3 regions of the Pseudomonas sp. NPDC090208 genome follow, and region 3 is predicted to be linked to each of the others. Evidence: predicted binding sites of a transcription regulator. Region 3 holds the regulator's gene; each other region holds the start of a gene.
What was found. The regulator sigma-54, encoded in region 3, starts transcription at its own class of promoters, with help from an activator protein. The targets are predictions, from matches to a motif close to ANTGGCATNNANNTTGCTNT.
Positions count from the first base shown of each region.

Region 1: a site for sigma-54 is predicted at 7,728-7,747, ahead of flgB (flagellar basal body rod protein FlgB). Genes of this name have one in related genera too.
Region 2: a site for sigma-54 is predicted at 8,522-8,541, ahead of nirB (nitrite reductase large subunit NirB). Genes of this name have one in related genera too.

Region 1 covers NZ_JBIVCU010000007.1:59,724-69,974, forward strand. Annotated here, with positions in the region: gene flgG (flagellar basal-body rod protein FlgG) at 1-477, opposite strand, end outside; gene ACIPL0_RS13685 (flagellar basal body rod protein FlgF) at 526-1,266, opposite strand; gene ACIPL0_RS13690 (hypothetical protein) at 1,539-1,718, shown strand; gene ACIPL0_RS13695 (flagellar hook protein FlgE) at 2,607-4,340, opposite strand; gene flgE (flagellar hook protein FlgE) at 4,758-6,086, opposite strand; gene flgD (flagellar hook assembly protein FlgD) at 6,115-6,813, opposite strand; gene flgC (flagellar basal body rod protein FlgC) at 6,829-7,272, opposite strand; gene flgB (flagellar basal body rod protein FlgB) at 7,276-7,683, opposite strand; gene cheR (protein-glutamate O-methyltransferase CheR) at 8,825-9,652, opposite strand; gene ACIPL0_RS13725 (chemotaxis protein CheV) at 9,691-10,251, opposite strand, start outside.
Region 2 covers NZ_JBIVCU010000006.1:256,225-266,475, forward strand. Annotated here, with positions in the region: gene ACIPL0_RS13090 (NahK/ErcS family hybrid sensor histidine kinase/response regulator) at 1-100, opposite strand, end outside; gene ACIPL0_RS13095 (MFS transporter) at 502-2,373, shown strand; gene ACIPL0_RS13100 (bile acid:sodium symporter family protein) at 2,521-3,486, opposite strand; gene rdgC (recombination-associated protein RdgC) at 3,646-4,566, opposite strand; tRNA gene ACIPL0_RS13110 (tRNA-Val) at 4,727-4,802, shown strand; tRNA gene ACIPL0_RS13115 (tRNA-Asp) at 4,823-4,899, shown strand; gene nirD (nitrite reductase small subunit NirD) at 5,382-5,759, opposite strand; gene nirB (nitrite reductase large subunit NirB) at 5,756-8,317, opposite strand; gene ACIPL0_RS13130 (molybdopterin-dependent oxidoreductase) at 9,048-10,251, shown strand, end outside.
Region 3 covers NZ_JBIVCU010000002.1:133,979-144,229, reverse strand. Annotated here, with positions in the region: gene ACIPL0_RS03695 (lipid asymmetry maintenance protein MlaB) at 1-104, opposite strand, end outside; gene ACIPL0_RS03690 (phospholipid-binding protein MlaC) at 101-757, opposite strand; gene mlaD (outer membrane lipid asymmetry maintenance protein MlaD) at 769-1,236, opposite strand; gene mlaE (lipid asymmetry maintenance ABC transporter permease subunit MlaE) at 1,236-2,033, opposite strand; gene ACIPL0_RS03675 (ATP-binding cassette domain-containing protein) at 2,033-2,842, opposite strand; gene ACIPL0_RS03670 (KpsF/GutQ family sugar-phosphate isomerase) at 3,153-4,127, shown strand; gene ACIPL0_RS03665 (KdsC family phosphatase) at 4,128-4,661, shown strand; gene lptC (LPS export ABC transporter periplasmic protein LptC) at 4,672-5,244, shown strand; gene lptA (lipopolysaccharide transport periplasmic protein LptA) at 5,231-5,779, shown strand; gene lptB (LPS export ABC transporter ATP-binding protein) at 5,779-6,504, shown strand; gene ACIPL0_RS03645 (RNA polymerase factor sigma-54) at 6,693-8,186, shown strand; gene hpf (ribosome hibernation-promoting factor, HPF/YfiA family) at 8,263-8,571, shown strand; gene ptsN (PTS IIA-like nitrogen regulatory protein PtsN) at 8,584-9,048, shown strand; gene rapZ (RNase adapter RapZ) at 9,051-9,908, shown strand; gene ACIPL0_RS03625 (HPr family phosphocarrier protein) at 9,925-10,197, shown strand.

The DNA of each region.
Region 1 (10,251 bases), on a different contig from region 3:
GATCGACACGGTGCCGTCTTCGCCGACGGTGAAGGTCTGCGAATCCTGCGGCACGACAATGGCCGGCTCCAGCGCGTAACCGTTGGAGGTCACGATCTGGCCGTTGCTGTCCAGGTGGAACGTACCGTCGCGGGTGTACGCCAGGGTGCCGTCAGGTTGACGGATCTGGAAGAAACCACGGCCATTGATCGCCATGTCCAGCGGCTGGTCGGTGGTCTGCAGGCTGCCGGCGGTGAAGTTTTTCTGCGTGCCGACGATGCGCACACCGGTACCCAGTTGCAGGCCCGATGGCAGCTCGCTGTCCTGCGTGGACTGCGCGCCTGGCTGACGCTTGATCTGATAGAGCAGGTCCTGGAATTCGGCGCGATCACTCTTGAAACCGGTGGTCGAAACGTTGGCCAGGTTGTTGGAAATGGTCGTCAGGTTCATGTCCTGAGCGGCCAGACCTGTCTTGCTTACATAAAGTGCCGGAAGCATTGCTTCAATCTCCTCGAGCGCCTGTTTATCGGCGCAAGCTGTCAGTCATTAGCCCATTTGCAAGACGCGAGCCATCGACTCGTCATCCTGCTCGGCGGTCTTCATCATCTTGATGTGCAGCTCGAACTGACGGGACAACGCCAGCACCGAGGTCATTTCCTCGACGGCGTTGACGTTGCTCGACTGCAGGAACCCGGATTCGACCTGCACGCTGGCATCCACCTGCGCAGGCTTGCCGTCCTTGGTGTGCATCAGACCGTCGGGGCCTTTTTCCATGTTGCCCAGGTCCGGCTTGACCAGCTTGATGCGGTCGATTTCAGCCATCACCTGCGGGCTTTCGCCAAGGGAACGAACGCTGATCGTGCCGTCGGCGCCGATCTCGATCTGTTGTTGCGGCGGCACGGCAATCGGCCCGCTATTGCCCATGACCGGCAAACCATTGCCATCGCGCAACACGCCGAGGGCATCGATGTTCATGCTGGAGGTGCGGGTATAGGCTTCGCCGCCATCGGCTGTCTGCACGGCCATCCAGCCGTCGCCCTTGACGGCAACGTCCAGGTCGCGGCCGGTGTCGATCATCGAACCGGGGCTGAAGTCAGTGCCCGGGCGCTCGCTCATGGCGTAGGCGCGGGACGGCATGACCTCGCCAAACACCGGCATCGAGCGGGCCTGTTCGAGGTCGCGCTGAAACCCGTTGGTCGAGACGTTCGCCAGGTTGTTGGCATGGGCCTTTTGCGCAATGGCGTTTTCCGACGCCCCGCTCATGGCCACGTAAAGCAACTTGTCCACAGTCTTCCTCCTCTGACAGACGCTTGCCGCCTGTAGCTGTACTGAGGAGGTCTTAGCAATGATCGCGCCAGTTTTTCCTGACTGATACAAAGCGCTGATTTGCCAATGGTTACGGGGGTGGCAGGCCGATACGTTTGCGCGACAATGGCGGCGGTGACGGCGGACCGCCGCTTTGCCGCCAATTCGTTGCCAGCGCCGCCAAAAAAACTGTCAGCCCGGAGCGATAATTGCAGCGGGTTGGTCGATCACGTCTTTTGCAACAGGAAACCGTCATGCGTCTGCGCCCCGCTCTGCTCTTTGTCTTCGCTGCGCTGCCTTTGTTGGCGGGTGCGGAGCCGGCACGTTATTACTGGTGGCAGGGCAAGGACCGGACGGTGTGCGCACAGACCAGCCCGGGCAAGGGCTGGACGCGGGTCAGCGGTGCATTTGTCAGGCCGGATTGTTCGTTTTGAAGCCGGGTGGGTTTCGCGCTTCTTGTAGGAGCTGGCTTGTCCTGCGACCGGCGACGCAGTCGTCGTAAATTCTGTGCACTCGATTTCTCTGATACTCCGCTGAGTCTGCTAACGCAGCCCCGTTTCACCTCCGGCACGTTTCGCGCATTTTGTAGGAGCTGGCTTGCCCTGCGACCGGCGACGAAGTCGTCGTAAAACCTGTGCACTCGGTTTGTCTGGCTGATCGCTTTAGCTGCTAACGCAGCTTGGTTTCGCCTGACGGCGAGTTACTTGGAAAAGCCCCAAGTAACCAAGGGCTTCTTTCCCCGCCATACGGCACCTCGCTAATGCTCGGTGTTCCCTCACTCCGGCAATGCTCCGTGGGCCCGCCGCGAATGGGCCATCCATGGCCCACGCGGCTCTCGCGACATCCTGTCGCTCAACCCACTGCGCATCGCCTGCGTTCGGCCTTCTGGGACGGGGCCCCAAGATCAAAAGCTGAAAAGCAAAAGCCAAGCGAGCGCATTCCCTGTGGGAGCGGGCTCGCCCGCGAAGGCGTCCTCAAGATCGCTACCGCCGGCAAGCCGGACTGCTACGGGGTTTTGGCGGGGTGCTGAATTCTGCAAGACACCCTGAACAACTGTGGGAGCGAATTCATTCGCGATGCGGTGTTCCTGACGATGGTTTCGTGTCGCCTGGACGATCATCGCGAATGAATTCGCTCCCACAATGGTCTGCGGTGCTTCTACAGATTGCATTGCCATCCCAAGACCCAGCCAACATCACATACCCGTGGGAGGGAGCCCTGCTCGCGATGGCGTCAATCCAGTCAATGCCGTATCAACTGCCCCACCATCATCGCAAACAGAGCCCCCCTCCCACAGGTTTTTCATGACGACCTCAACCTCATCACGTCGCCCGGATCAATGTCTGCAATATCTCCGATTCGGCTGACAGGGTCTTGGAGTTGGCCTGGTACGCCATCTGCGCCTGGATCAACGTCACCAGTTCTTCACTCAAGTTGACGTTGGAGCCTTCCAGCGAGCGGCTGACGATGCCGCCCATGGTGCCGACGCCCGGTTCTTCGTAGTTGGCGATGCCGGATTCGTAGGTTTCCACCCAGCGGGTGTCGCTGACCGGCTGCAAGCCCTGGTCATTGGCAAAGCTGGCGAGGACAACCTGGCCGATGCCGCGGCGCAGGCCGTTGGTGAATCCGACGCTGACCATGCCGTTGCGGTCGACGGAGACTTCGTTGGCCTGGCCGGCCGCATGACCGTCCACCACCACGTTGAGGCTGGCGGTATCACTGCGGTGCTGGGTCAGTTTGCTCAAGTCGAGCACGATCCCCTCGGCGTTGCCGGTCGCGCCGTTGCCGATCCACGGTCCGCCCTTGCCTCGCTCTCCAGGCTTGGCAGGCACCCAGTTGTCGAGCGTCAGTTTGCCGTCAGCGCCAACTAGCCCTTGCCCGGCGGTCAGGGCCTGCAACGAGCCCTTGCCATCGAACAGCATGCTGGCGGTCAGTGGGTCGGTGCGCGCCGGGTCTTGCGGGTTGCGACCGTCGATCAGCACATGCATCTTCCAGCTATTGCTGCCGTCCTTGACGAAGTACTGAGACATCTCGTGCCGATTGCCGAGAGTGTCGAACATCGCGTAGGTGAATGCCTTGTTGTACGTGGTGACATCCTTAGGATCGAAAGCCGGCACAGGACGCGGAATCAAGGCATCCGCCGGGTCGAGCAAGGGCGCCCCACCCTCCTCCAGTGATAGCGAAACCGGCCCCGGCGCGGCAGACGGGCTGGCGGTCCAGCTACCATTGACCTTGACCGCCGGCTTCCAGCCTTCCAGCGATAACTCGGTGTCGGAGTTGATCTTCACGGCGGCCTCGGTGCCGGTCATCGACAGCTTGCCGGTGGGCGATACCCGCAGGCCGACTTCCAGCGCCGACGTCATGCTCGGATTCAGCGGATTGAGGCCGTCGACGAGAATGTACGAGGTCCAATCGTTGTCGTTGGCCTTGACGAAATACTGCTTGAGTTCGTGGTCCTGCGGCGGGGTGGCTGCGTCCTGAATGGTGCGGGTGACCATGCGCGTGTAGGTGGTCGGATCATCGGGATTGAAACGGCGAATGGCCGCCAGCGACGACGCGCCAGCATCGAGGTTGAGCGTCTGTTCCAGCTTGCTGGTGGCCTTGGGCGAGATATTCGCCAGATCCAGCTTCAGGTCGCCACGCACACCACTGATCACCTGGCCATCAGCGTTCACGCCATAGCCCTGCAACCGGCCGCCATGGGCATCGACCACCACGCTTTCAGCATCCAGATGAAACGCCCCGGCGCGGGTATAGCTGATCGTGCCGCCGTCGTTCATCACGAAGAAACCCTTGCCCTGAATCCGCATGTCCAGGGGCCGACCGGAGGTAGACTCGACGCCGCCCGGCGCAAAATCCTGCGAGACATTGGCCAGGCGGACACCATCCCCCACCGTCGACCGACTGCCATCGAGAACCGACGAGGAATACACCGCGGAAAACTCTGCCCTGGAGGATTTGAAACCGGTGGTGCCGACGTTGGCGATATTGTTCCCGGACACTTCCATACGTTTGTGCGCAGCATTAAGACCGGATACCGCGATATTGAATGACATGAACTCTCCCTGCGTCGCTCATGCGACACTTTCGTCAGTGCATCGAATGTTTTCGCGGACAAACGACTGCAATCGAACAAGGCTGTTCAATGACAGTTATTTATCAGCGAGTTTTATTCTCCCACTGACGAAAGTAGGAAGTTTCTAGTTATAGAGTGGGATCGCTCTCGTTATTTTCAAAGTGCCGTATATATCAAATTCCGAAGCCATCCGGAGTTACACCAATAGCCACAGGAACGCGCTTTCCCGCGATTGCGGTGTGTCAGCCAGTGAAGATGCAGCCTGAATAATCGCCTCGCGGGCAAGCGCGCTCCCACGGGATGATTCACGGCGGGATGAAATAAAAGATAAAAACACCGGACATAAAAAAAGCCCCTCAAAGAGGGGCTTTAAACCAACACGTTCAATTGACCGATATCAGGTCATTTGAATCGTGGTTTGCAGAATGGTGTTTTCAGTCGAAATCGTTTTGGCGTTCGCCTGATAGTTACTTTGCGCCTTGATCAGGTTGACCAGCTCACCGGTCAGGTCGACGTTGGATTCTTCCAGCGCGGAACCGGTAAGGTATCCCAGCGTACCCGACTGCGGAGCACCGGTGACCGGGATGCCCGAAGCGTAAGTTTCACGCCACATGGTGCCGCCCGCAGGAGCCAGACCGTCGACGTTGCCGAACGAGGTCAGTGCAACCTGGCCGATGGTGCGCGATTCGCCGTTGGTGTAGGTGGCAAACAGGTTGCCGCTGGCATCGACGTTCATGGCGCTGATTTCGCCAGTCGCGTTGCCGTCCTGATCCTTGGCCGATGCGCCGCTCGCCGCGTTGGTCTGGGTGGTCGCCAGCATGTTCAGCTTCATGCCGTTGGCCGATGCGGCCGCGCCGTTGGCTGCCCAGGTCGTGGTCGAACCGACGGTCTTTTTCTGCGCCGGCACCCAGTTGTTGATGTTGAAGGTACCGTCGGCGTTGATCGCAACGTTGGCGGTGGATGTCGGAGGCGGTGTGGTCACCAGGTTGCCCGACGAGTCGAAGGTCAGGTCGGTCGAATCCGGCACGACCGGGTCGGTGGCCGGGTCGGAAATGTTGCGGTTGTCGATCAGGCTGTACATGGTCCAGGAGTTGGTACCGGTCTTGCGGAAATACTGATCCAGCGTGTGCTCGTTGCCCTGGCTGTCGTAGATCTTGGTGCTGAACGAGGTGGAATAGGTCGACACGTCGGCCGGGTCGAACGCAGCACCGGTCACCACTTCCTTGGAGGAATCCAGGTTGGAAGTGATGGAAATGCTCGACGTCGCGCGCGGCAACATGTTCGAGGTGTCCACTTTCAGGTCGGTCAGCACGCCATTGGCAACGTTGCCGTTGGCATCAACGCCATAGCCCTGCAATTTGTTGCCGTTGTTGTCGATGATGTTGCCGGACTTGTCGGTGTGGAAGCTGCCCGCACGGGTGTACAGCTTCTCGCCGTTGTTGCTCAGCATGAAGAAGCCGTTGCCGTTGATCGCCAGGTCCAGGTCACGGCCGGTGCCGGTGGTCAGCGAACCCTGGGTGAACTGCTGGGTCACCGCGGCGGTGCGCACGCCGCTGCCGACGTTGGTCGAACCGGAAGTGCCGCGAATCGATTGCGAGTACTGGTCGGCGAATTCCGCACGGGAAGCCTTGAAGCCGACCGTCGCGACGTTGGCAATGTTGTTGCCGGTCACGTCGAGACTTTTGTTCGCTGCGTAGAGCCCACTAAGACCGATGTTGAAAGACATATTTCACTCCTGCGCCGTCTGGTCGGCTCTAGATTCCGATTTGTTGAACTTTGGACAAGGCAATGTTGGTGCCGTTGGCCAGGTTGAGTGTCATGGCGCTGCCCGCCGTGCCCATGGTGACGCTGCTCACGGTAGCCGGCAGATAGGTCGTCAGGCTGGTGGCCTTGCCGTTCAGGGTGCCGTTGGCGACGAAGCTGTAGTTGCCCGTTTCGAGGGTTTCGCCCGCGTCGTTCTTGCCGTCCCAGGTGAAGCTCTGGGTGCCGGCCTTCTGCTCGCCCATGTCGATGGTGCGCACCACGTCGCCGTCCGCGTCGTAGACCTTGACCGTGGTGATGGTGCTGTTCGATGGCAGCACGACCTGACCGGTCATGTCCTTGCTGGTGTCGACGTTGGTGGAGCCGGAGTCGACGATCACGTTGCGGCCAACCAGCGAGGACGCCTGCAGCGCTTGCGAAGACTGATACATGCCGCCGATCGCATCGACCGAGGTGCTCAGGTTCTGCATGGTTTCCAGGCTGCTGAACTGCGCCAGCTGCGCCACGAACTCGCTGTTGTCCTGCGGATCGAGCGGGTTCTGGTTCTGCATCTGGGTGACCAGCAACTGCAGGAACGCATCCTTGCCCAGGGAGTTGGCGCCGGTGGAGGTATCGCCAGCCTTGGTGCTGCCGATGCCCTGCAGCGATTTGACGAAATCGCTGGCTGTACTGTTATCGACGGAAGTGGTCATCTTGAACGCCCCTTATCACTGACCCAGGGTCAGTACCTTCTGCATCATTGTTTTCGCGGTGTTCATGATTTCCGCGTTGGTCTGGAACGAGCGGCTGGCCGAGATCATGTCTGCCATTTCATTGACGACGTTGACGTTCGGGTAATAGACGTAGCCGTTCTTGTCCGCTGCCGGATGGTTCGGCTCGTAGCGCGCTTCCAGGTTGGAAGGGTCTTCGACGATGCCGGAGACCTGCACGCCGGTGCCGGCCTGACCCTGGTCTTCGAACAGCGAGGCGCTACCCCCGGACTCCTGCCCCTGGAACACGGTGGAGAACACCGGGTGACGGGCGCGGTAGGTCTTGTCGAGGCTCGACGAGACGGTTTCGGCGTTGGCGATGTTACTGGCCACCGTGTTCAGGCGAGTGTTCTGCGCACTCATGCCGCTACCGGCAATATTGAAAACATTGGATAGGGACATGAATTACTCTCCGCGCAGGGCTGACACCAGCCCTTTGAATTTGCTGTTGAGCAAGGTGAAGCTGGCCTGGAAGTTGATGGCGTTTTCCGCGTAGTTGGCGTTCTCGACCTGCGCGTCGACGGTGTTCTGGTCGAGCGACGGTTGCGACGGTGTGCGGTACATCAGCGCGGCATCGCCGGTGCTGGCGCCTTCGGCTTCGATGTGACGGCTGTTGGTCATGTTCAGGGCGAACGTGCCGTTGTTGGCCTTGTCGCTTTCCGCCGCCAGGACCTTGGAGAAATCCAGGTCACGCGCCTTGTAGTTCGGCGTGTCGGCGTTGGTGATGTTGTTGGCCAGCACTTCGGCACGTTGGGCGCGGAAGTTCAGCGCCTTTTCGTGAATGCCCAGTGCCTTGTCGAAGCTGATGCTCATGTCGGGAACCTTTACCGGTTGAACCAGATGTTCGTGACAGTGAGATAGCAAGTGGCGTGCCAGTTTGTTCCAGGCCCGTATTCCGGGCGTTTCAGGCGGGTTTGGCAAAGGGCATGACAGAAAAGCGGCAAGGGATTTCCGCTATGGAAGAGGAAAGCGGCAATGGGCGTGCCGATTTTTTGCCGTTTCTTTTGGTGGGGCGGCGTTTGTTGGTTTGTTGTAGGGGTACGGTAAGAGCGGATTTTTGTTGGCTGTGGGGTTTGTGGGCATATCCGTTTTTTTGGGTGGCGAGGATTACGGTTCCGCTCTTACAGCGGGTCACTTTTGGAAAAGCGCCAAAAGTAACCAAAAACGCTTTGCTCCTGGTTTGGTCCTCCTTCGTCGGATTCCCTCACTCCGACGACGCTCCGTGGGCACGCGCCGAACGGACGTCCCTGTCCCGGCGCTCTCGCGGCATCCTGCCGCTCGGCCCACTCCGCATCGCCTGCGCTCAGCCTGCACCCAAGTCGCGTTTGCGGCGTCTGGACGGGCGCGTCCCAAAAGCAAGATCAAAAGCTGTAGGAGCCGGGCTTGTCCCGCGACCTGGCGCGAAGCGGCAGCCAATCCGGTAAATGCGTTGTGTCAGACAGGCATAGTCGCCAAGGTTTACGACGGGTTCCCCGCCGGTCGCAGGGCAAGCCAGCTCCTACAGGGGCCCGCGCATGCCCCTCGCCGTTGCCGTTGCCGTTGCCGTTGCCGTTGGATTTTCTTGCGCGATCTTCCAGACGCCGCCGAACGCGACTTGGGTGCAGGCCGAACGCAGGCGGCGCGGAGTGGGTCGAGCGGCATGGATGCCGCGAGAGCCGCGTTGGGCCAGGGATGGCCCTTTCGCGGCGGGCCCACGGAGCGTCGCCGGAGTGAGGGAACCCGACGCAGTCGGGCCAAACCAGGAGCAGGGCCTTTTTGGTTACTTTTTCGGCTCCTGGAAAAAGTGACCCGCTGTAAGAGCGGAACCGCCAGCCGCCATAACCGAAGAAACGGATATGCCCCCCATCGCAGAAAAAAACAGATCTGCTCTTCAGGTACCCAACCACCAAACCACCAAACCACCACAAACAAAAAAGCCCGCCAAAGCGGGCCCTTCCTGACCAACCACCAAACCTCACTTGGCCTGATAAATGATCCCCGGACTGCACTGCACCATCTGATAATGATCCGGCAACCCGTTCAACGCCTCCGAAGCCCCCAGGAACAGATACCCCCCAGGCTTGAGCGTCGCATGAATCCGCATGAGGATGTCTTTCTTCACCTCGGCCGAAAAATAGATCAACACGTTCCGGCAAAACACGATGTCGAACTTGCCTAACGCTGCGTAACTGTCCAGCAGGTTGAACGAACGGAACTCCACGCGACTCTTGATCGGTGCCTTGACCGTCCAGCGCCCCGGCGTCTTCTGATCGAAATACCGCTGCAGACGATCCGGCGACAACCCCCGGCCAATCGCCAGGCTGTCGTACTCACCCGTCTTGCAGTTGTTGAGCATGCTGCCCGACAGGTCGGTCGCCACGATCTGCACCCCGGACTTCAACTGCCCCGGATTGCTGCGCTCGAACTCATCGATCGACATCGACAGCGAATACGGCTCCTGCCCCGACGAACAGGCGGCCGACCAGATCCGCAGACGCTGACCAGGGCTGGCCTTGATCTGCTCCGGCAACACCTTGCTCTTGAGCACCTCGAACGGATACGTATCGCGAAACCACAGGGTTTCGTTGGTGGTCATCGCATCCACCACCTGCTCGCGCAAACCGCTGCGCGGCTGAGTCTGGATGCGTTGAATCAGCTCGCCCAGGGACTTGATGCCCTGCTGTTCCATCAGCTTGTTCAGGCGACTGGAAACCAGATATTGCTTGTTTTCACCCAGCAAGATGCCACAGGCTTTTTCCAGGAAGACCCGGAACTGTTCAAAATCCAAATTACCTGTAGACATGCCGCCTCTCAAATCATGTGAACAGCTGAAGGTCCGCTTCAGCTGATATCCGCCGCCCTGATCCGATCCACCACTCTCGCGGCAAGATCGTCCGGCCGGAACTTGGCCAGGAAATCGTCGGCTCCAACTTTTTTCACCATTGCCTGGTTGAACACCCCGGACAACGAAGTGTGCAGGATGATGTGCAGCTTCTGCATGCGCGGATCGTTACGGATCTCGGCAGTCAAGGTGTAGCCGTCCATCTCCGGCATTTCAATGTCGGAGATCATCATCAGGAACTCTTCTTCCGGCTTTTTGCCTTCGTCCACCAGTTTGCGCAGATATTCCAGTGCCTGACGACCGTCATTCAACGCCGTCACTTCGACACCCACGGTCTGCAGGCAACGGGTGACCTGCTTGCGCGCCACCGACGAGTCATCCACCGTCAGCACCCGCAGCGACAACGCCTTGTGCTGCACTTCGGCATCCACCACACCGGCGGAAATGTTTTCCGAAACCGGCGCCACCTCGGCGAGGATCTTCTCCACGTCGATGATTTCCACCAACTGGTTGTCGATGCGCGTCACTGCCGTGAGGTAGTGATCGCGACCGGTTCCCTT
Region 2 (10,251 bases), on a different contig from region 3:
GCAGGGCGCCACGACGACGGTCGCCGTAGAAGGCGATGGCGAACATGATGGCCATATAGGCCAGGGCGACGGCAGCGATCAGACCGCTGGACAGCGACATGGGAACTCCGGATTCAAGCAGGTGACGATTTCGCCGACGATCCATCGCCGGTCAGACAGTCTGGCACGACCAGTGACGTTCGTCTGTCTCGACCAAGGTCGCAGCGGCGGGGTGTCGCAGCGCAGAGCTGCACGCAACTCCACCTGTAGGAGCTGGCTTGCCCTGCGACCGGCTGCGCAGCAGTCGTAAAACCGATGAACGCGGTGTGTCTGGTGAATCGCGTTTGCCGGTTTTACGACGACTTCGTCGCCGGTCGCAGGGCAAGCCAGCTCCTACAAGGGATGCGTGAGATAACGGCCACTATCGACAGAGGTGCCTGTTACGTCTTCAATGTGGCTCGGAACGGAATCCCTGCGTTCCAATGCAAAAGCCGCTACCGGCGTCACTCAGGACCACGGACGATGAGTCAGTCGCAGTTCAATTTATTGGGAAAACGGCGTTTCCTGCCGTTTTTCGTGACCCAGTCCCTCGGGGCTTTCAACGACAACATCTTCAAGCAATCGCTGATCCTCGCCATTCTCTACAAGCTGGCCATCGACGGTGACCGTTCTATTTACGTCAACCTGTGCGCCTTGCTGTTCATCCTGCCGTTCTTTCTGTTCTCGGCGCTGGCCGGGCAGTTCGGCGAGAAATACCCCAAGGATCGGCTGATCCGCCTGATCAAGATGCTGGAAATCGCCATCATGGTGGTCGGCGCGGTCGGTTTTCTGTTCGATCACCTGTGGCTGATGCTGGTGGCGCTGTTCGCCATGGGCACCCACTCGGCGCTGTTCGGCCCGGTGAAGTATTCGATCCTGCCGCAACACCTGCATGAAGACGAGTTGGTGGGCGGCAACGGTCTGGTGGAAATGGGCACCTTCCTGGCGATTCTGGCCGGCACCATCGGCGCCGGGATCATGATGTCGACCACCCATTACGCGCCGGTGGTGTCGATTGCCATGGTCGGCGTCGCCTGTCTGGGCTATCTGACCAGCCGTGGCATCCCGCCGGCTGCGGCCGCCACGCCGGATCTGCGGATCAACTGGAACATCTTCAGCGAATCCTGGGCCACCCTGAAACTCGGCCTGAACCAGACCAAGGCGGTGTCGCGCTCGATTGTCGGCAACTCGTGGTTCTGGTTTGTCGGTGCGATCTACCTGACGCAAATCCCGGCCTACGCGAAGACCTTCCTTTATGGCGACGAAACCGTCGTCACCCTGATCCTCACCGTGTTCTCCATCGGCATCGCTGCCGGCTCCATGCTCTGCGAGCGGCTGTCGGGGCGCAAAGTGGAAATCGGTCTGGTGCCGTTCGGTTCCATGGGCCTGACGGTATTCGGCCTGCTGCTGTGGTGGCACTCCGGTGATTTTCCGCAGAACATCCAGGCCAACAACTGGCTGGCGATTCTCGGCAGCGCGCAGGCCTGGTGGGTGTTGTTCGACATCCTCGGCATCGGCGTCTTCGGCGGTTTCTACATCGTGCCGCTGTATGCGCTGATTCAGTCGCGCACGCCGGAGAACGAGCGCTCGCGGGTGATTGCCGCCAACAACATTCTCAACGCGCTGTTCATGGTGGTCTCGGCGACTGTCTCGATCATTTTCCTCAGCGTGCTCAACCTGACGATCATCCAGCTGTTCCTCGTCGTCTCGCTGATGAACATCGCGGTCAACGCCTACATCTTCAAGATCGTTCCGGAATTCACCATGCGTTTCATGATCTGGCTGCTCAGCCATTCCATGTACCGGGTGAAGCATCGTGACCTTGAACAGATTCCGGACGAGGGCGCGGCCCTGCTGGTCTGCAACCATGTGTCGTTCGTCGATGCGCTGCTGATTGCCGGTTCCGTGCGGCGGCCGATCCGCTTCGTCATGTACTACAAGATCTTCAACCTGCCAGTGCTCAACTTCGTGTTCCGCACGGCCGGCGCGATTCCCATCGCCGGGCGCAGCGAAGACCTGCAGACCTACGACCGGGCGTTCAAACGCATTGCCGAATACCTCAACGACGGCGAGCTGGTGTGCATCTTTCCGGAAGGCAAGCTGACCACCAACGGCGAGATCGACGAGTTCAAGGGCGGCATGACCCGCGTGCTGGAGGAAACCCGTGTGCCGGTGATTCCGCTGGCGTTGCAGGGGTTGTGGGGGAGTTTCTTCAGTCGCGACCCGCAGAAAGGCTTCTTCCGCCGTTTCTGGTCACGGGTGACCCTGGTGGCCGGCCCGGCGATTGCCGACGAAGCCAGCGCCCCGGCCTTGGTGCGCGAGCGGGTGGCGCAGTTGCGTGGGGATGTGAGGTAGCAAAACGTGTAGGAGCTGGCTTGTCCTGCGACCGGCGGGGAACCCGTCGTAAAACCTGTGCACGCGGTTTACCTGACACACCGCGTTTACCGGATTTACGACGACTGCGTCGCCGGTCGCAGGGCAAGCCAGCTCCTACAGGGGGCATCACTCGGCAGTTGATCTACCGTTCACTTCAACACTGCCATCCGGCCCCATCTTCCTGAAATACGTCGACAGCAACGCCCCGGAGATGTTGTGCCAGACGCTGAACAGCGCGCTGGGCACCGCCGCCAGCGGCGAGAAGTGCGCACTGGCCAATGCCGCGCCCAGGCCGGAGTTCTGCATGCCGACTTCCAGCGACAGTGACTTGCGTTGCGCCAGTGGCAGCTTGAACAGCTTGCCGGTGAAGTAGCCGAGCAGGAAACCGAAGCTGTTGTGCAGGATCACCACGGCCATGATCAGCAGGCCCGACTCGGCGATCTTCGCCTGGCTGGCCGCCACCACCGCGCAGACGATCATCACGATGCTGACCACCGAGATCAGCGGCAGCACTTCCACCGCGAACTGCACCTTGGCGCCAAGCAGGCGCTGGGCGATCACGCCGAGCACGATCGGCAGCATCACCAGTTGCAGGATCGACCAGAACATTTCCATGAAAGACACGGGCAGCCAGGCCGACGCCAGCAACCAGATCAGCGCCGGGGTCAGCAGCGGGGCGAGCAGGGTGGTGACGGCGGCGATGGCCACCGACAGCGCCAGATCGCCCTTGGCCAGCCAGGTCATGACGTTGGACGAGGTGCCGGACGGGCAGCAGCCAACCAGAATCACGCCGACGGCAATCTCTGCCGGCAGGTGAAACACCTGACACAGCAACCACGCCATGCCCGGCATGATCACGAAGTGCGCGACCACGCCCAGCGCCACGCGCCACGGGTTGCGGACCACTTCGGAAAAGTCTTCCAGCTTCAGGGTCAGGCCCATGCCGAACATCACCAGACCGAGCAGCGGCACGATCAGGGTCTTCAGGCTGATGAACCAGGTCGGGAACAGGAACGCCAGCACGGCGAACAGCAGCACCCAGTACGCGAAGGTATTACCGACAAATCGACTCAATGCAGCCAGTGCACGCATGGCTTGCTCCTTTTATTGTTGGACGAGTAGAGAACGCAATTGTGGGAGACGGCTTGCTGGCGAAAGCGGTGTGTCATGCGCCTTTTATGTCGCTGACAGATCGCATTCGCCAGCAAGCCGGCTCCCACAGAGGAGCTGTCCGGGTAAAACGCAGATGAATCAGATCCCCTGCGGAATCTCTTCGCCGCCCAGCGCTTCGAACAGCTCCGGCAGGAATTCGCCGAAGGTCAGCATCATCAGGGTGAAGCTGGCGTCCAGTTGGCCCAGCGCATCATCACCGCCGTCCTGTTCGGCCTGATCCTGCAGCAGGTCTTCGAATTTCAGGCGCTTGACGCTCAGCTTGTCATCGAGCACGAACGACAGTTTGTCCTGCCAGGCCAGCGACAATTGGGTCACGACCTTGCCGGTGCTCAGGTGCAGCTGGATTTCGTCGCTGGTCAGGTCCTGACGCTTGCACTTCACGATGCCGCCGTCTTCGTGGGTGTCGCGCAGTTCGCATTCGTCGAGGACGAAGAAGTTGGCCGCAGTTTCGCCGCTCTTGACCCAGTCGGTCATGATCGCGGTCGGCGCGGTCTTCACGGTGACCGGACGTACCGGCAGCGAGCCGACCACTTCACGCAAGGTCGACAGCAGGTCTTCGGCGCGTTTCGGGCTGGAAGCGTTGACCAGGATCAGGCCCTGCTTCGGCGCGATGGCGGCGAAGGTCGACGAACGGCGGATAAAGGCGCGAGGCAGGAACGCCTGGATGATTTCATCCTTGAGCTGGTCGCGCTCCTTTTTATAGACCTTGCGCATCTGCTCGGTCTCGATCTCTTCGATCTTCTCTTTAAGGGCGTCATTGACCACGCTGCCCGGCAGGATGCGTTCTTCCTTGCGCGCCGATACCAGCATGAAGTCGCCGCTGACGTGAACCAGCGGGGCGTCTTCGCCCTTGCCGAACGGCGCGATGAAACCGTAAGTGGTCAACTCCTGGCTGGCACAAGCTCGTGCAGGCTTGGTCGCCAATGCGGTTTCCAGCGCCTCGGCGTCAAATGGCAGGTCCTGGGTCAGGCGATAGACAAGCAGGTTTTTGAACCACATGGGGTACATCTCTCCTTTATACAAAGGGGGGCATTATTCGCTGCCGGGCCCCTGCGGCCAACCCTGATGTAAGCCTTTGGCAGGATTATAAAAATTATTTGAAAAAGTGCTTGCCAGAGGTTGGATCGCTCCGTAGAATGCGCGCCACACCGAGAGACAAGGGTGATTAGCTCAGCCGGGAGAGCATCTGCCTTACAAGCAGAGGGTCGGCGGTTCGATCCCGTCATCACCCACCACTCGTTGAAAGGTGTTACGCGCAGCGGTAGTTCAGTCGGTTAGAATACCGGCCTGTCACGCCGGGGGTCGCGGGTTCGAGTCCCGTCCGCTGCGCCATATTGAGTATCGAGGCCCTTGAACTCCTCGATACGACAAAGAAAGCGACCTTAGGGTCGCTTTTTTTGTGCCTGCGATTTTTTGCGCAATTGCCCTGTATGAGCTGGCTTGTCCTGCGACCTGCCGGGCACTGGCAGCAAACTCGGTAAATGCAGTGTGACAGGCAGATCGCATTTACCGGTTTTACGACGACTATGTCGCCGGTCGCAGGGCAAGCCAGCTCCTACAGTCCTGTGGGAGCGAATTCATTCGCGATGCGGTGTCCCAGGCGACGGATCTGCGCCAGCCGTACGACCATCGCGAATAAATTCGCTCCCACACGGTTCGTCGGGCGCGCCAATACTGTAGGAGCCGGCTTGCTGGCGAACCCTGGCAGATCAAACACTGCTGGGTTGACTGCCCCGACGCATTCGCCAGCAAGCCGGCTCCCACGGCCTTCGGCCAGAATCAAACGCAGACAGCACGCACCGCTCCGTAGCGCATCACCCCAAATCAATCTCCACCACATCCCCCACCATCCGCACCGGCCAGGTGCGCAGGCTCAGGCTCGGGTCTTCCAGGCAGGTGCCATCTTCCAGGCGGTAATGCTGCTTATATAAAGGCGAGGCGATGACTAGATCGCCGGCCAGGCTGCCGATCAGGCCACGGCCGATCACATTGACCCCGGTCGCCGGGTCGCGGTTGTCCACGGCGAACAGCTTTGGCGCGCCACCCAGGGTCGCGACCTCGAACAGCGCCACCTGAGTCGTACCCGCCAGCGCCACCACGCCGGAATTGAGCACCAGATCCTCCCGCGTACACAGCGCGCGCCAGGTCTGGGTGCGGGGAATATCCATCAGCAGTGCATGGGATGTGCTCATCGTGCGATCTCCTCGACAGGGATAAGGTTGAGTTCATGGGCCCGCGCCGGGCGGCGCTGGCTGCGTTCCTTGACGAAACGGATGTCCGGGTCGGCCGCCTTGTCGTTGACGAAGGTGCGGAAGCGCTTGAGTTTTTCCGGGCTCTTCAGGGCGTTGGCCCACTCGCATTCGTAGCGGTCGACCACCAGTTGCATCTGTTCTTCCAGCTCGGCGGCCAGACCCAGGCTGTCGTCGATGACCACCGCCTTGAGGTAATCCAGCCCGCCTTCCAGCGACTCGCGCCAGACCGACGTGCGCTGCAGCTTGTCGGCGGTGCGGATGTAGAACATCAGCACGCGGTCGATGTAGCGGATCAGCGTTTCGTCATCCAGGTCGGTGGCGAACAGCTCGGCGTGGCGCGGACGCATGCCGCCGTTGCCGCACACGTAGAGGTTCCAGCCGTTCTCGGTGGCGATCACGCCGATGTCCTTGCTCTGCGCTTCGGCGCATTCGCGGGTGCAGCCGGACACGGCGAACTTGAGTTTGTGCGGCGAGCGCAACCCCTTGTAACGATCCTCGATGGTCAGCGCCATCTGCACGCTGTCCTGCACGCCGTAACGGCACCAGGTGCTGCCGACGCAGGATTTCACCGTGCGGGTCGATTTGCCGTAAGCGTGGCCGGTCTCGAAACCGGCGGCGATCAGCTCGGCCCAGATGTCCGGCAGTTCATGCAGCTGCGCGCCGAACAGGTCGATGCGCTGGCCGCCGGTGATCTTGGTGTAGAGGTCGTATTTTTTCGCCACGGCGCCGATGGCGAGCAGGCCGTCCGGGGTGATCTCGCCCGCCGGGATGCGTGGCACCACCGAATAGGTACCGTTTTTCTGCATATTGGCCATAAAGGTGTCGTTGGTGTCCTGCAGTGGCACCAGCGACGGCTCCATGATAGGCCGGTTCCAGCACGAGGCGAGAATCGAGCCCACCACCGGTTTGCAGATATCGCAGCCGACGTGGCCCTTGCCGTGGCGAGCCAGCATGGCGTCGAAGCTTTCGATGTTTTCCACCCGGGCGAAGGCGTACAGCTCCTGACGGGTGTAGGCGAAGTGTTCGCACAGGCTCTTGTCGACGGCCACGCCACGGGCGGTCAGTTCGTGTTCAAACACGCTTTTCAGCAGCGCCGAGCAGCCGCCGCAACCGGTTGCGGCCTTGGTGCAGGCCTTGATCCCGGCGAGGTCGGTGCAGCCGCTGTCGATGGCCGAGCAGATCGCGCCCTTGCTGACGTTGTGGCAGGAGCAGATGGTCGCCGTGGCCGGCAGGGCATCTGCACCGAGGGTCGGCGCGCCTTCACCCTGCGGCAGGATCAGGCTCGACGGATCGGCCGGCAGGGTGATGCCGTTCTGCGCGTATTGCAGCAGGGTGTCGTAATAACTGTTGTCGCCGACCAGCACCGCGCCGAGCACCTGCTTGCCGTCGGCGGACACCACCAGACGGCGGTAGCTGGCGGTCGCTTCATCGATATAGCGGTAGCTGCGTGCGCCGGTCAGGGCACCGTGGGCGTCGCCGATGGAGCCGACGTCGACGCCGAGCAGTTTCAGCTTGGTCGACATGTCGGCACCGAAGAACGGCTCGGCGTCCTGATCGCACAATTGTGCAGCGACATTGCGGGCCATCTGATAGCCCGGCGCCACCAGGCCGAAAACGCTGCCGTTCCACGCCGCGCATTCGCCGATGGCGAAGATGTCGGCATCGCTGGTGCGGCAGTGTTCGTCGATGGCGATGCCGCCACGCGGGCCCAGTTCCAGTTCGCACTGGCGGGCGAGGGCGTCTTGCGGGCGGATACCGGCGGAGAAGACGATCAGGTCGGTTTCGAGAAATTCATCACCGGCGAAATTCATCCGGTAGCGATAGTCTTCGCCGGCGCTGATCGACTGCGTGGCGCGGGACAGATGCACACCGACGCCCAGCGCTTCGATACGTGCCTTCAATGCGGCGCCGCCGAAGTCGTCGAGCTGGACCGGCATCAGCCGTGGCGCGAATTCCACCACATGGGCTTCCAGTCCAAGGGACTTCAGCGCGTTGGCCGCTTCCAGGCCGAGCAGGCCACCGCCGACCACCACGCCGCGTTTCGCGTTGCTGGCAGCGGCGCGGATGGTGTCCAGATCGTCGAGGGTGCGATAGACCAGCCGCGAGTGACCCTCGGCGCCTTCAATCGGTGGCACGAACGGGTACGAACCGGTGGCCAGCACCAGCTTGTCGTAGGCGAAGGCGCCCTTGGCGGTGATCACCTCGCGGCGTACGCGGTCGATTTCCAGTACCGGCACGCCGAGGTGCAGGCTCAGGCCGGGTTGCTCATATAAAGCCGCATCGCTCAGGGCCAGCGACTCGGCATCGCGACCTCCGAAGTACTCGGACAAATGTACGCGGTCGTAGGCGCGCTGGCCTTCTTCGCCGAACACATGGATGCGATAACGCTCCAGGGCGCCGGCAGCGATCAGTTGCTCGACGCAGTGGTGACCGACCATGCCGTTGCCGACGACGATCAGGGTGGGCACATCGTTGAGAGAGGCGACTGTGGTGTTCATAGCGAGTCCCGGCCAAGGCCAATCAGGTTTTTTGAAAGCAAAAAAAAGGCGCCCGGAACCGATCGGTTCCAGGCGCCTTTGCCTGTTCTTTTATGGGTTGCCACGCGACCACAGTGTCGGTGCAACCTGCTGAGCCCGGTGAGCGATCATCGTTGACCGTTCGGGGCCGCCCGCCGCGCATGTGTGGCTGGACTTGTCAGGGACGAAGCAAGGGGTGTGCCAGCCCGCGAACGGCGTAATTCCTTTAGGAGCTGGCTTGTCCTGCGACCGGCGGGGAACCCGTCGTAAATCCTGCATATGCGGTGTGTCAGGCGAACCGCGTTTGCTGGATTTACGACTGCTGCGCAGCCGGTCGCAGGACAAGCCAGCTCCTACAGGGGGATGGTGCAGGGCACAAAATCGGTGCGATTGCGGCCGGATCGCCCCATGGTGAAGCCGAATCAGGCCGGTAGAGCCAACCTCGATCTTCTGTGGGAGGGAGCGCTGCTCGCGAACGTGTCAGCCCGGTTGATGCGGCGTTGCCTGACCCACCGCCTTCGCGAGCAGGGCTCCCTCCCACAAAATCCACATCGCCGCAGCCTGCATATGTTGTGACTGGCCCGTCCTTTGCAAAACCCTGCGCACAGGCAGTCAACGCCGATTGCCATCTTCACGACAAAGGCGCCGTGTGCTCCCCGTTTTTCGACGGAGGAGAACAGGGCGTCTTTTTTTTGCTTTCGGGAAAGTGAACATGGCCAGCAACAGCGTGCGCAGTGTGTGTCCTTATTGTGGTGTCGGCTGCGGCATCGTCATGCAGGTGGAGAACAACCGGGTGATCAAGGTCAGTGGCGACAAGAGCCACCCGACCAACTTCGGCCGTCTCTGCACCAAGGGCACCACCTGCGGCCAGGCGATTGCCGAGTCGGGGCGGATGGAATCGGCCTATTTGCGCCATCAGCGCAGTCAGGACCCGGTGCGCAGTGATATCGACGCTGCCATCGACGAAACCGCCCGCCGCCTGCGCGCCATCCTCGACCGCGACGGACCGGATGCGCTGGCCTTTTATGTGTCCGGGCAGATGTCGCTGGAGGCGCAATACCTGACCAACAAACTCGCCAAGGGCTTTGTGCGCACGCCGCATATCGAATCCAACTCGCGGCTGTGCATGGCCAGCGCCGGCAGCGGCTACAAACTGTCGCTGGGCTCGGACGGCCCGCCCGGTTCCTACGACGATTTCGACAAGGCCGATCTGTTCTTCGTCATCGGCGCCAACATGGCCGACTGTCACCCGATCCTGTTCCTGCGCATGATGGACCGGATCAAGGCAGGGGCGAAGCTGATCGTCGTCGATCCAAGGCGCAGCGCCACAGCGGACAAGGCCGATCTGTTTCTGCCGATCAAGCCCGGTACCGACCTGGCGCTGCTCAACGGCCTGCTGCACCTGTTGCTGGAAAACGGCGACATCGACGACGCCTTCATTGCCGGATTTACCGAGGGCTGGGAGGCCATGCCGGCGTTTCTCGCCGATTACACGCCAAGCAACGTGGCGCAGATCACCGGCCTGGCCGAGGCTGGCATCCGCAAGGCGGCGCAGATGATCGGCCAGGCGCCGGAGTGGATGAGCTGCTGGACCATGGGCCTGAACCAGAGCACCCACGGCACCTGGAACACCAACGCGCTGTGCAACCTGCACCTGGCGACCGGGGCGATTTGTCGTCCCGGCAGCGGGCCGTTTTCCCTCACCGGCCAGCCCAACGCCATGGGCGGTCGGGAAATGGGCTACATGGGGCCGGGCCTGCCGGGGCAGCGCTCGGTGCTGGTGGATGCCGACCGCTTCTATATAGAAGAGCTCTGGGGCATCCCGCGCGGCAGCCTGCGTCAGCAGGTCGGCGGCGGCACCATCGACCTGTTCGAGCAGATGCGCGATGGCGCGATCAAGGCCTGCTGGATCATCT
Region 3 (10,251 bases):
AACTCGGCACCCTGCTCACGCAGGGCCGGGCCGGTACGGTAGTCGAGCACGCCGAACAGCTTCAGCTCGCCACCACCGACCGCGGTAATGCATGCATCACTCATTTGACGACCTTGTCAGGCGAGTTTTCGGTGTTCTGCTTGGCCTTCGCCACTTCACCGGCCCAACCGTCGATGGTCTTGTTCAGGTCGTTGCCGTTGCGCTGCATGGCGTCGGCGAACTGATCGCGGAACAGCTTGCCGATGTTGATGCCGTTGATGATCACGTTGCGCACTTTCCACTCGTTATCGATCTTCACGAGGGTGTACGAAACAGGATAGACCGCGCCGTTGTTGCCCTTGACAGACATGTCGACGGAGGTGCGATCAGCGCCCTCTTCCTTCGCCGGAGCGACGGTGATGCCCTGGTTGTTGTACTCCAGCAAGGCGTTGCCGTAGAACTGGATCAGGCTGCGCTTGAAGTTTTCCTGGAAGCGCTGCATCTGCTCAGGCGATGCATTGCGCGAGTACTTGACCGTCATGATGCTTTTGGAAATGCCGTCGGCATCGATGACCGGACCGACGATACCGTTCAGCGCGTTATAGAACGCCTGCGGATCGGTCTTGTACTTTTCCTTGTTGGCGGCCAGATCGGCCAGCAACTGTTTGGTGGTGGTGTCTACCAGATCATGAGCGGACGAGGTGGTAGCGGCCGCGTTGGCGAACAGCGGCAGAGCAGCCAGCAGCACCAGAAGGCCACGGCGCAGAATCGAGATCATGAAAAAACTCCTCATTTGGCGTCTTTACCCACGGAATTGAGCAGGAACTTGCCGATCAGGTCCTCGAGCACCAGCGACGACTGGGTGTCGTGAATTGTACCGCCGTCCTTGAGCAACTGGTCATCGCCGCCGACGCTGATCCCGACGTACTTCTCACCCAGCAGACCGGCGGTGAGAATAGACGCTGTGGAGTCGGAAGGCAGGTTATTGACCCGTTTATCCACCTCCATGGTGACGCGGCCGGTGAAGGTGTCGTGGTCCAGATCGATTGCCGTGACCTTGCCGATGGTCACACCGGCCATGGTCACTTTTGCTCTGACAGTCAAACCGGCGATATTGTCGAAATTCGCATAAAGTTTATAACTGTCGGCAGCACTGCTGGTGCTCAGACCGCTGACCCGCAGCGCGAGCAACAGCAAAGCCAGAATTCCGACCAGCAGGAACAGGCCGACACCGGTTTCGAGGGCGCGGTTTTGCATCAGAAGTCTCCAAACATCAAGGCGGTCAAAATAAAGTCCAGGCCCAAAACGGCCAGCGAGGCATAGACCACGGTCTTGGTCGTGGCGCGACTGATCCCTTCGGACGTGGGCTCGCAGTCATAGCCTTGGAACACGGCAATCCAGGTGACGACAAAAGCGAACACGACGCTCTTGATGACACCGTTGATCACATCACTGGAAAACGAAACGCTGTTCTGCATATTCGCCCAATACGATCCTTCGTAGACGCCGAGCCAGTCGACCGCCACCCACGAACCGCCCCAGATGCCGACCACACTGAAGATGGTCGCCAGTACCGGCAGCGAGATGAAGCCCGCCCACAGGCGCGGTGCAACGATGTATTTCAGCGGGTCGACACCGATCATTTCCAGGCTGGAAAGTTGCTCGGTGGATTTCATGTTGCCGATCTCGGCAGTCAGCGCAGAACCCGCACGACCGGCGAACAGCAACGCCGTGACCACCGGCCCCAGTTCGCGCAGCAAGGTCAGGGCCACCATCTGCCCGACCGCCTGTTCGGAGCCGTACTTGGCCAGAATGCTGAAGCCCTGCAAGGCCAGGACCATGCCGATGAACACGCCGGAAACGACGATGATCGCCAGCGACATCACGCCTACCGAGTACAACTGGCGAACCAGCAGCTGAAAGCTGCCGCCGATTCCGCCGCGCCCCAGCAAGGCATGCACCAGAAAGATCCCCGAACGCCCCAGTACCGCAACAATATCGATCGCCGAACGCCCCATCAGGCGTACACGATCCATGAATGACTTTCTGCGCATCAGCGCTTCCCCAACAGATCTTCGCGATAATCCGGTGCCGGATAGTGAAAAGGCACGGGACCGTCCGGCTCCCCGGTCATGAATTGCCGAATGCGCGGATTGTCCGACTGCATCAATTCCTGCGGCGTGCCCTGCCCCAACACCTGCCCGTCACCCACGACGTAGAGGTAGTCGGCGATGCTGGCGGTTTCCGCCAGATCATGGGACACCACCACGCTGGTGATACCCAGGGCATCGTTGAGCAAGCGGATCAGACGCACCAGAACACCCATGGCGATCGGGTCCTGCCCCACGAACGGCTCGTCGTACATGAGAATCTGCGGGTCCAGGGCAATGGCCCGGGCCAGCGCAACACGCCGCTTCATGCCACCGGAAAGCTCGTCGGGCATGAGTTCGACCGCGCCGCGCAACCCTACCGCCTGCAGCTTGAGCAGGACGATGTCGCGGATCATGTCTTCGGGCAGTTTGGTATGAACACGCAGCGGAAACGCCACGTTTTCGAAAACGTCGAGATCGGTGAACAGCGCACCGCTCTGAAACAGGACACCCATCTGCTTGCGCGCATCGAACAGATCGCTGCGCGACAGCTGCGGCAGATTCTGGCCATTGACCCAGACCTCGCCGGCGCTGGGACGCAATTGCGCACCCATCAGCCGCAGCAAGGTGGTCTTGCCACTGCCCGACGGCCCCATGATGCCGGTGACTTTGCCCCGGGGAATGCGGATGTCCACATTATTGAAGATGCTGCGCGTACCGCGTTTGAAGGACACACCCTTCAATTCGACCGCGTAGGCGTTATCGGCACTCATCTAAACTCCTTGCGATGCAGCCTGTCTCTCAGATGCTGCGTCCTTGACGAACGACACACTGTCTGGAGGGGCCGAACAAGCGGCGAACTATAACACCGCTGTCGTACGCCGCCAAAGCACCAACCGCTCCGCTTTCATCAGCGTGCAATATTTGCAGTGCAGTGGAATTTTCCTGGAGAGACGAAGGTCAGTGCCGGACCGGAACTGACGGACCGATACCTTCCATAAACAAAGAGCTACGATGAAGCGTGAGGCTTTTCAACATTGCCGCTATAATCGCGGCCTTTTTATCAGACCGACCCTTGCCTACATGACCAATGCCCGCGACCTGATTGAATCGGCACAACGCACCATCCGCCTTGAAGTAGAAGCCGTGGAGGGTTTGCTTGCGCATATCGATGCGGACTTCGTCAAAGCCTGCGAAATGATCATGACCAGCCAGGGCCGGGTCGTGGTGGTCGGCATGGGCAAGTCCGGGCACATCGGCCGCAAGATCGCCGCCACCCTGGCCAGCACCGGCACGCCAGCGTTTTTCGTGCACCCGGCCGAAGCCAGCCATGGCGACATGGGCATGATCACGGCCACCGATATCATTCTGGCGCTGTCCAACTCCGGGACCACGGCCGAGATCGTGACCCTGCTGCCGCTGATCAAGCGCCTGGGCATCAAGATGATCAGCCTGACCGGCAACCCGGATTCGACGCTGGCAAAAGCTGCCGACGTCAACCTCAACGCCCGCGTTGCCCACGAAGCCTGCCCGCTGAACCTGGCGCCGACCTCGTCGACCACTGCTGCACTCGCCATGGGCGACGCACTGGCCGTGGCCCTGCTCGATGCACGCGGCTTCACTGCCGAAGATTTCGCCTTCTCGCATCCGGGCGGCGCGCTGGGCCGCCGCCTGCTGCTGAAGGTCGAGCACGTCATGCACACCGGCGCCGAACTGCCACAAGTGGCACGTGGCACCCTGCTGCGCGACTCGCTGATGGAAATGACCCGCAAGGGTCTGGGCATGACCGCCATTGTCGAGGCCGACGGCCGTCTGGCCGGGATCTTCACCGACGGCGACCTGCGTCGCACGCTCGACCGCCCCATCGACATCCGTCAGGCGGTGATCGACGACGTCATGACCGTACACGGCAAGACCGTGCGCGCCGAAATGCTCGCCGCCGAGGCACTGAAGATCATGGAAGACAACAAGATCGGCGCACTGATCGTGGTCGACGAGCATGATCGTCCGGTCGGCGCATTCAACCTGCAGGACCTCCTGCGCGCAGGAGTCATGTAAATGAGCGTCGACATGAATGAACTGATGCAACGCGGCAAGGCGATCAAGCTGGCTGTTTTCGACGTGGACGGCGTGCTGACCGATGGCCGCCTGTACTTCCTGGAAGACGGCAGCGAGTTCAAGACCTTCAACACCCTCGACGGCCAGGGCATCAAGATGCTCATCAACTCGGGCGTGACCACGGCCATCATCAGTGGCCGCAAGACCCCGGTGGTCGAACGCCGGGCAAAGAACCTGGGCATCGCCCATCTTTATCAGGGCCGCGAAGACAAGCTGGTGGTCCTGGACGAATTACTGCAGCAACTGAACCTGAGCTATGAACAAGTGGCCTATCTGGGCGACGACCTGCCGGACCTGCCGGTGATTCGTCGCGTCGGCCTGGGCATGGCAGTGGCCAATGCCGCCGGCTTCGTTCGTCAGCATGCCCACGGCACAACCCAGGCACGAGGCGGTGAAGGCGCTGCCCGTGAATTCTGCGAGCTGATCCTGAACGCTCAGGGCAATCTCGAAGCGGCCCACGCCGCCTACCTATAGAAGTGCACCTATGCTGAGCAAAAAGTTTCGTACATTTCTGATCTTCGGCGTGCTGGCCCTGCTGCTGGCAGCGGTCGGCTACTGGAACATCAGTCCGGAAAGCTTCATGGACCAGCCCAAGACGGCGGTCGATGAAAGCGCCATCGACTATTACGCCCTGAACGCCCACAGCATTCAGTACCTGCCCGATGGCGGGATGCAATACGACATGACGGCGGACAAGGTCGAACACCTGAAAGCCACCGACGTCACCCTGATGACCACGCCGGTACTGCAGATGTTTCGCGGTTCGGAATACCCTTGGCACGTGCAGAGCGTACGCGCCGAGGTGTCCCCTGGCGGCGACCATGTCGAGCTGATCGATTCGGTGCGCATCAACCGCACCGACGAGAAAAAACGCACCACGATCATCACCAGTAGCCGCATGACAGTATTCCCTCAGAAGCAATATGCGGAAACTGCGCAACCCGTTAGAATCGACGGATTCAACGGTGTGAGCACCGGTACGGGTATGAAAGCCTATTTAAAAGAAAGCAGGATACACCTGCTATCGAACGCAAGAGGACAGTATGAGGCTCCTTAAAACCCTCCCTATTTTGCTTGGCCTGGGCGCAGCACTGGGAAGCGTTAGCGCCTGGGCTCTGCCGAATGATCAGGATCAGCCTATCCGCATTCAGGCAGACGATGCTCAACTGGACGACAAACAAGGTATCGCCACCTACACGGGCAACGTGATCATCACTCAAGGTTCGATGAAGGTCACCGGCAACAAAGTGACCATGACCCGCACCCCGGCCGGCGATATCGACGTCGTGACCTCGGTCGGCAATCTGGCCTACTTCGAGCAACTGCAGACCGCTGGCGATACCAAGCCCGTGCAAGGCTGGGGTGTCACCATCCAGTACCACGCGCCGCAAAACCGCATCGTGCTGATCGACAAGGCCAAGGTGGTCGACAAGGACAACAACACCACGCAAGGCGAGAAAATCGTCTATGACACGGAACGCAAGCTCGCCAGCGCCGGTCGCGCTACAGGCAGCAAGCTGACCGAGGCGCGTCCTCGCGTCGACATGGTGATCCAGCCGAAAAAGAAAACCGACCAGCAGAAGGCCCAGTAATGGCAACGCTGAAAGCCCAACACCTGGCGAAGAGCTACAAGAGTCGTCAGGTCGTCCGTGACGTCAGCCTGTCCATCGAGAGCGGCCAGATCGTCGGCTTGCTTGGCCCCAACGGCGCCGGCAAGACCACCTGCTTCTACATGATCGTCGGCCTGGTGCAGGCCGATCAGGGCCGTGTGCTGATCGACGAAATGGACGTCAGCCACCAGCCGATGCACGGCCGCGCCCGCGCCGGTATCGGCTATCTGCCGCAAGAGGCGTCGATCTTCCGCAAACTGTCGGTATCGGACAACATCATGGCGATCCTCGAGACCCGCAAGGATCTCGACCGCGCCGGACGTCGCAAGGAACTGGAAAGCCTGCTGCAGGAATTCCATATCACCCACATCCGTGACAACCTTGGCATGAGCCTGTCCGGTGGTGAGCGACGTCGTGTTGAAATCGCCCGCGCGCTGGCCACTGCGCCGAAATTCATCCTGCTGGATGAACCGTTTGCCGGTGTAGACCCGATCTCCGTGGGCGACATCAAGCAAATCATTCATCACCTCAAGGCCAAGGGCATCGGTGTCCTGATCACCGACCACAACGTACGCGAAACACTGGATATCTGCGAAACCGCCTACATCGTCAACGATGGGCAGTTGATCGCGGAAGGCGATGCCGAAACCATCCTGGCCAACCAGTTGGTCAAGGAAGTGTACCTCGGTCACGAATTCCGCCTGTAATCAAGGAACGGCACGGGGCTGAACGCGACCGGCAACATACGCTCATCGCCAGCCCCGGATTAATTGTCTTCGCACCCTAGGCAAACACCTCGGTTTCAGGCATATAATTTGCTTAATTTGGCGCCTTCTGGCGCCCAGTAGTGGATGGCGCGCACGAGCGCCGGCGAACAAGGTGTTAAGCCCCTGCCATGAAACCTTCGCTAGTCTTGAGAATGGGCCAGCAGCTGACGATGACACCGCAGCTGCAACAGGCCATCCGCTTGCTTCAGTTGTCGACCCTGGACCTCCAGCAGGAAATCCAGGAAGCGCTGGAGTCCAATCCCATGCTGGAACGCCAGGAAGAAGGCGACGATTTCGATAATGCCGACCCGATGGCCGACAACATCGAACAGAAGCCCAACGCCGATATCCAGGAACCGACCTATCAGGAAGCCGCGCCGACCGTCGACAACCTCGAGGACGGCGAGTGGAGCGAACGCATCCCCAACGAGCTGCCGGTCGACACCGCCTGGGAAGACATCTACCAGACCAGCGCCAGCAGCCTGCCCAGCAACGACGATGACGAGTGGGACTTCACCACCCGTACGTCCGCCGGTGAAAGCCTGCAAAGCCACCTGCTCTGGCAGCTCAATCTGGCGCCGATGTCCGACACCGACCGCCTGATTGCCGTGACCCTGATCGATTGCATCAACAATCAGGGCTATCTGGACGAATCGCTGGAAGAGCTGCTCGACGCTTTCGATCCCGAGCTCGACATCGAGCTGGACGAAATCGAAGCCGTTCTGCACCGCATCCAGCAGTTCGAACCTGCCGGCGTCGGCGCCCGCACCCTCAGCGAATGCCTGCTGCTGCAATTGCGCCAGCTGCCGGTCAAGACCAAGTGGCTGGCCGAAGCCCAACGCCTGGTCAGTGACTACATCGACCTGCTCGGTAGCCGTGACTACGCACAGCTGATGCGCCGCATGAAGCTCAAGGAAGACGACCTGCGTCAGGTCATCGAACTGGTCCAGAGCCTCAACCCGCGCCCCGGCTCACAGATCGAGTCCAGCGAAGCCGAATACGTCGTCCCCGACGTCATCGTGCGCAAGGACAACGAACGCTGGCTGGTCGAACTCAACCAGGAAGCCGTACCGCGCCTGCGGGTCAATCCACAGTACGCCGGCTTCGTGCGTCGCGCCGACACCAGCGCCGACAACACTTTCATGCGCAACCAGTTGCAAGAAGCACGTTGGTTCATCAAGAGCCTGCAGAGCCGCAACGAGACCCTGATGAAGGTGGCGACCCAGATCGTCGAGCATCAGCGCGGCTTCCTCGAATACGGCGACGAAGCGATGAAGCCTCTGGTCCTGCACGACATCGCCGAAGCGGTGGGCATGCACGAGTCGACGATCTCCCGGGTGACCACGCAGAAATACATGCACACCCCGCGTGGCATCTACGAACTCAAGTACTTCTTTTCCAGCCACGTCAGCACCTCCGAAGGCGGCGAGTGCTCGTCCACGGCGATTCGCGCAATCATCAAAAAACTGGTTGCCGCGGAAAATCAGAAAAAGCCGTTGAGCGACAGCAAGATCGCTGGTTTACTGGAGGCACAAGGCATTCAAGTGGCCCGTCGCACAGTCGCCAAGTACCGCGAATCCCTGGGGATCGCACCTTCGAGCGAGCGCAAGCGACTGATGTAGAGGTCACCCGCCACAGCGTTCCAGTGGCAGGCACCACGCCTGCCTCTTAATGCACTGGCAACGAAGGAGAAGCTGTATGCAAGTCAACATCAGTGGACACCAACTGGAAGTGACCAAGCCCCTGCGCGAATACGTCGAGCTGAAGCTGAAAAAGCTCGAAGGGCACTTTGACAAGATTACCAATGTGCAGGTGACGATGGCCGTCGAGAAACTGAAGCAGAAAATCGAGGCCACACTGCATATCCACGGAGGAGAGGTGGTTGCCAACGCCGAACATGACGACATGTACGCCGCCATCGACCTGCTCACTGACAAGCTAGACAGACAATTGCTCAAGCATAAGGAAAAGCAGCAAAGCATCCTCAAAGGTGCGGCCGCTCGCTGACACTCCCCACCCATGATCCGACTTGAAAACATCCTGACCCCTGGCCGTTCACTCGTGAACGTGCCAGGCGGCAGTAAAAAACGTGTTCTCGAACAAATCGCCAACCTGATCGGCCGGGAAATTCCCGAACTCGACAGCCAGCTGGTGTTCGAGAGCCTCATTGCCCGGGAAAAACTCGGCTCGACCGGCTTTGGCAACGGCATCGCCATCCCCCATTGCCGGCTCAAGGGCTGCACCTCACCGATCAGCGCCGTCCTGCATCTGGATGCGCCGGTCGACTTCGACGCCATCGATGGCGCTCCCGTAGACCTGCTGTTCGTCCTGCTGGTCCCGGAAGCCGCAACCGATGCGCACCTGGAGTTGCTGCGCCAGATCGCCAGCATGCTTGACCGCAGCGAAGTCCGCGCCAGCCTGAGGGGCGCCAAAAGCGCCGACGAACTCTACAACGTCGTACTGCACGTACAGAACGGTCACTGACCATGCGCATGATCATCGTCAGCGGCCGCTCCGGCTCCGGCAAGAGCACGGCCCTCGATGTTCTCGAAGACAGCGGTTTCTACTGCGTCGACAACCTGCCCGCCGGCCTGCTCCCCGAGCTTGCCGAGCGCGCGCTGATCAATACCGAGCTGGCTGAACCGCTGCTGGCCGTGTCCATCGACGCGCGCAACCTGCCCAGCCATCTGACCCGCTTTCCGCGAATGCTCGAAGAGGTTCGCAGTCGCCATATCCAGTGCGACGTCCTGTTTCTCGATGCCGATGAGTCGACGCTGCTCAAGCGCTTCTCGGAAACCCGCCGCCGCCACCCGCTGAGCACCGCAACCCGCTCGCTGGCCGAAGCGATCCGTGATGAAAAGACCCTGCTCGGACCGATCATCGATCTGGCCGACATGACCATCGACACCACGCGCCTGAACCTCTATCAACTGCGTGACACGCTCAAACTGCGCCTACTGAACAAACCCGAGCCAGGCACGGCCTTCCTCATCGAATCCTTCGGCTTCAAACGCGGCATGCCCGTGGACGCCGATCTGGTGTTCGATGTGCGCTGCCTGCCCAATCCCTACTGGAAACCGGAGCTGCGCGAGCAATCCGGCCTCGACCAGCCGGTGGCCGAATACCTCGATGCGCAACCGGATGTCGAAGAAATGTTTCAGGACATCAGCGCCTATCTGACCAAATGGCTGCCGCGTTTCGCCGCGAGCAACCGTGCCTACGTCACCATTGCCATTGGCTGCACCGGCGGACACCACCGCTCCGTCTACCTGACCGAACGTCTGGGTCGGGTGCTGCAGCAATCGCTCAAGAACGTTCAGGTCCGCCATCGCGACCTCAGCTGAAAGGATCCCGACCGCAATGCCCGCTCACCAGATCACCATCATCAACAAGCTGGGCCTGCACGCCCGCGCCGCAGCCAAATTCGTTGGCGTCGCCGGCAAATACCCGTGCCTGATCAAGATCGGTCGCAGCCCCGACAGCATGGTCGACGGCAAGAGCATCATGGCCGTGATGATGCTGGCCGCCGGTAAAGGCACCGACGTACACCTGCTGACCGAGGGCGACCAGGAACAGGCTGCGCTGGAAGGTCTGATCGAGCTGATCAACAACAGGTTTGATGAGGGTGAGTGAGGCCTTGGGTCAGCGCTACTGAAAGCGGTGGTAATTATCCGTGGGAGGGAGCCC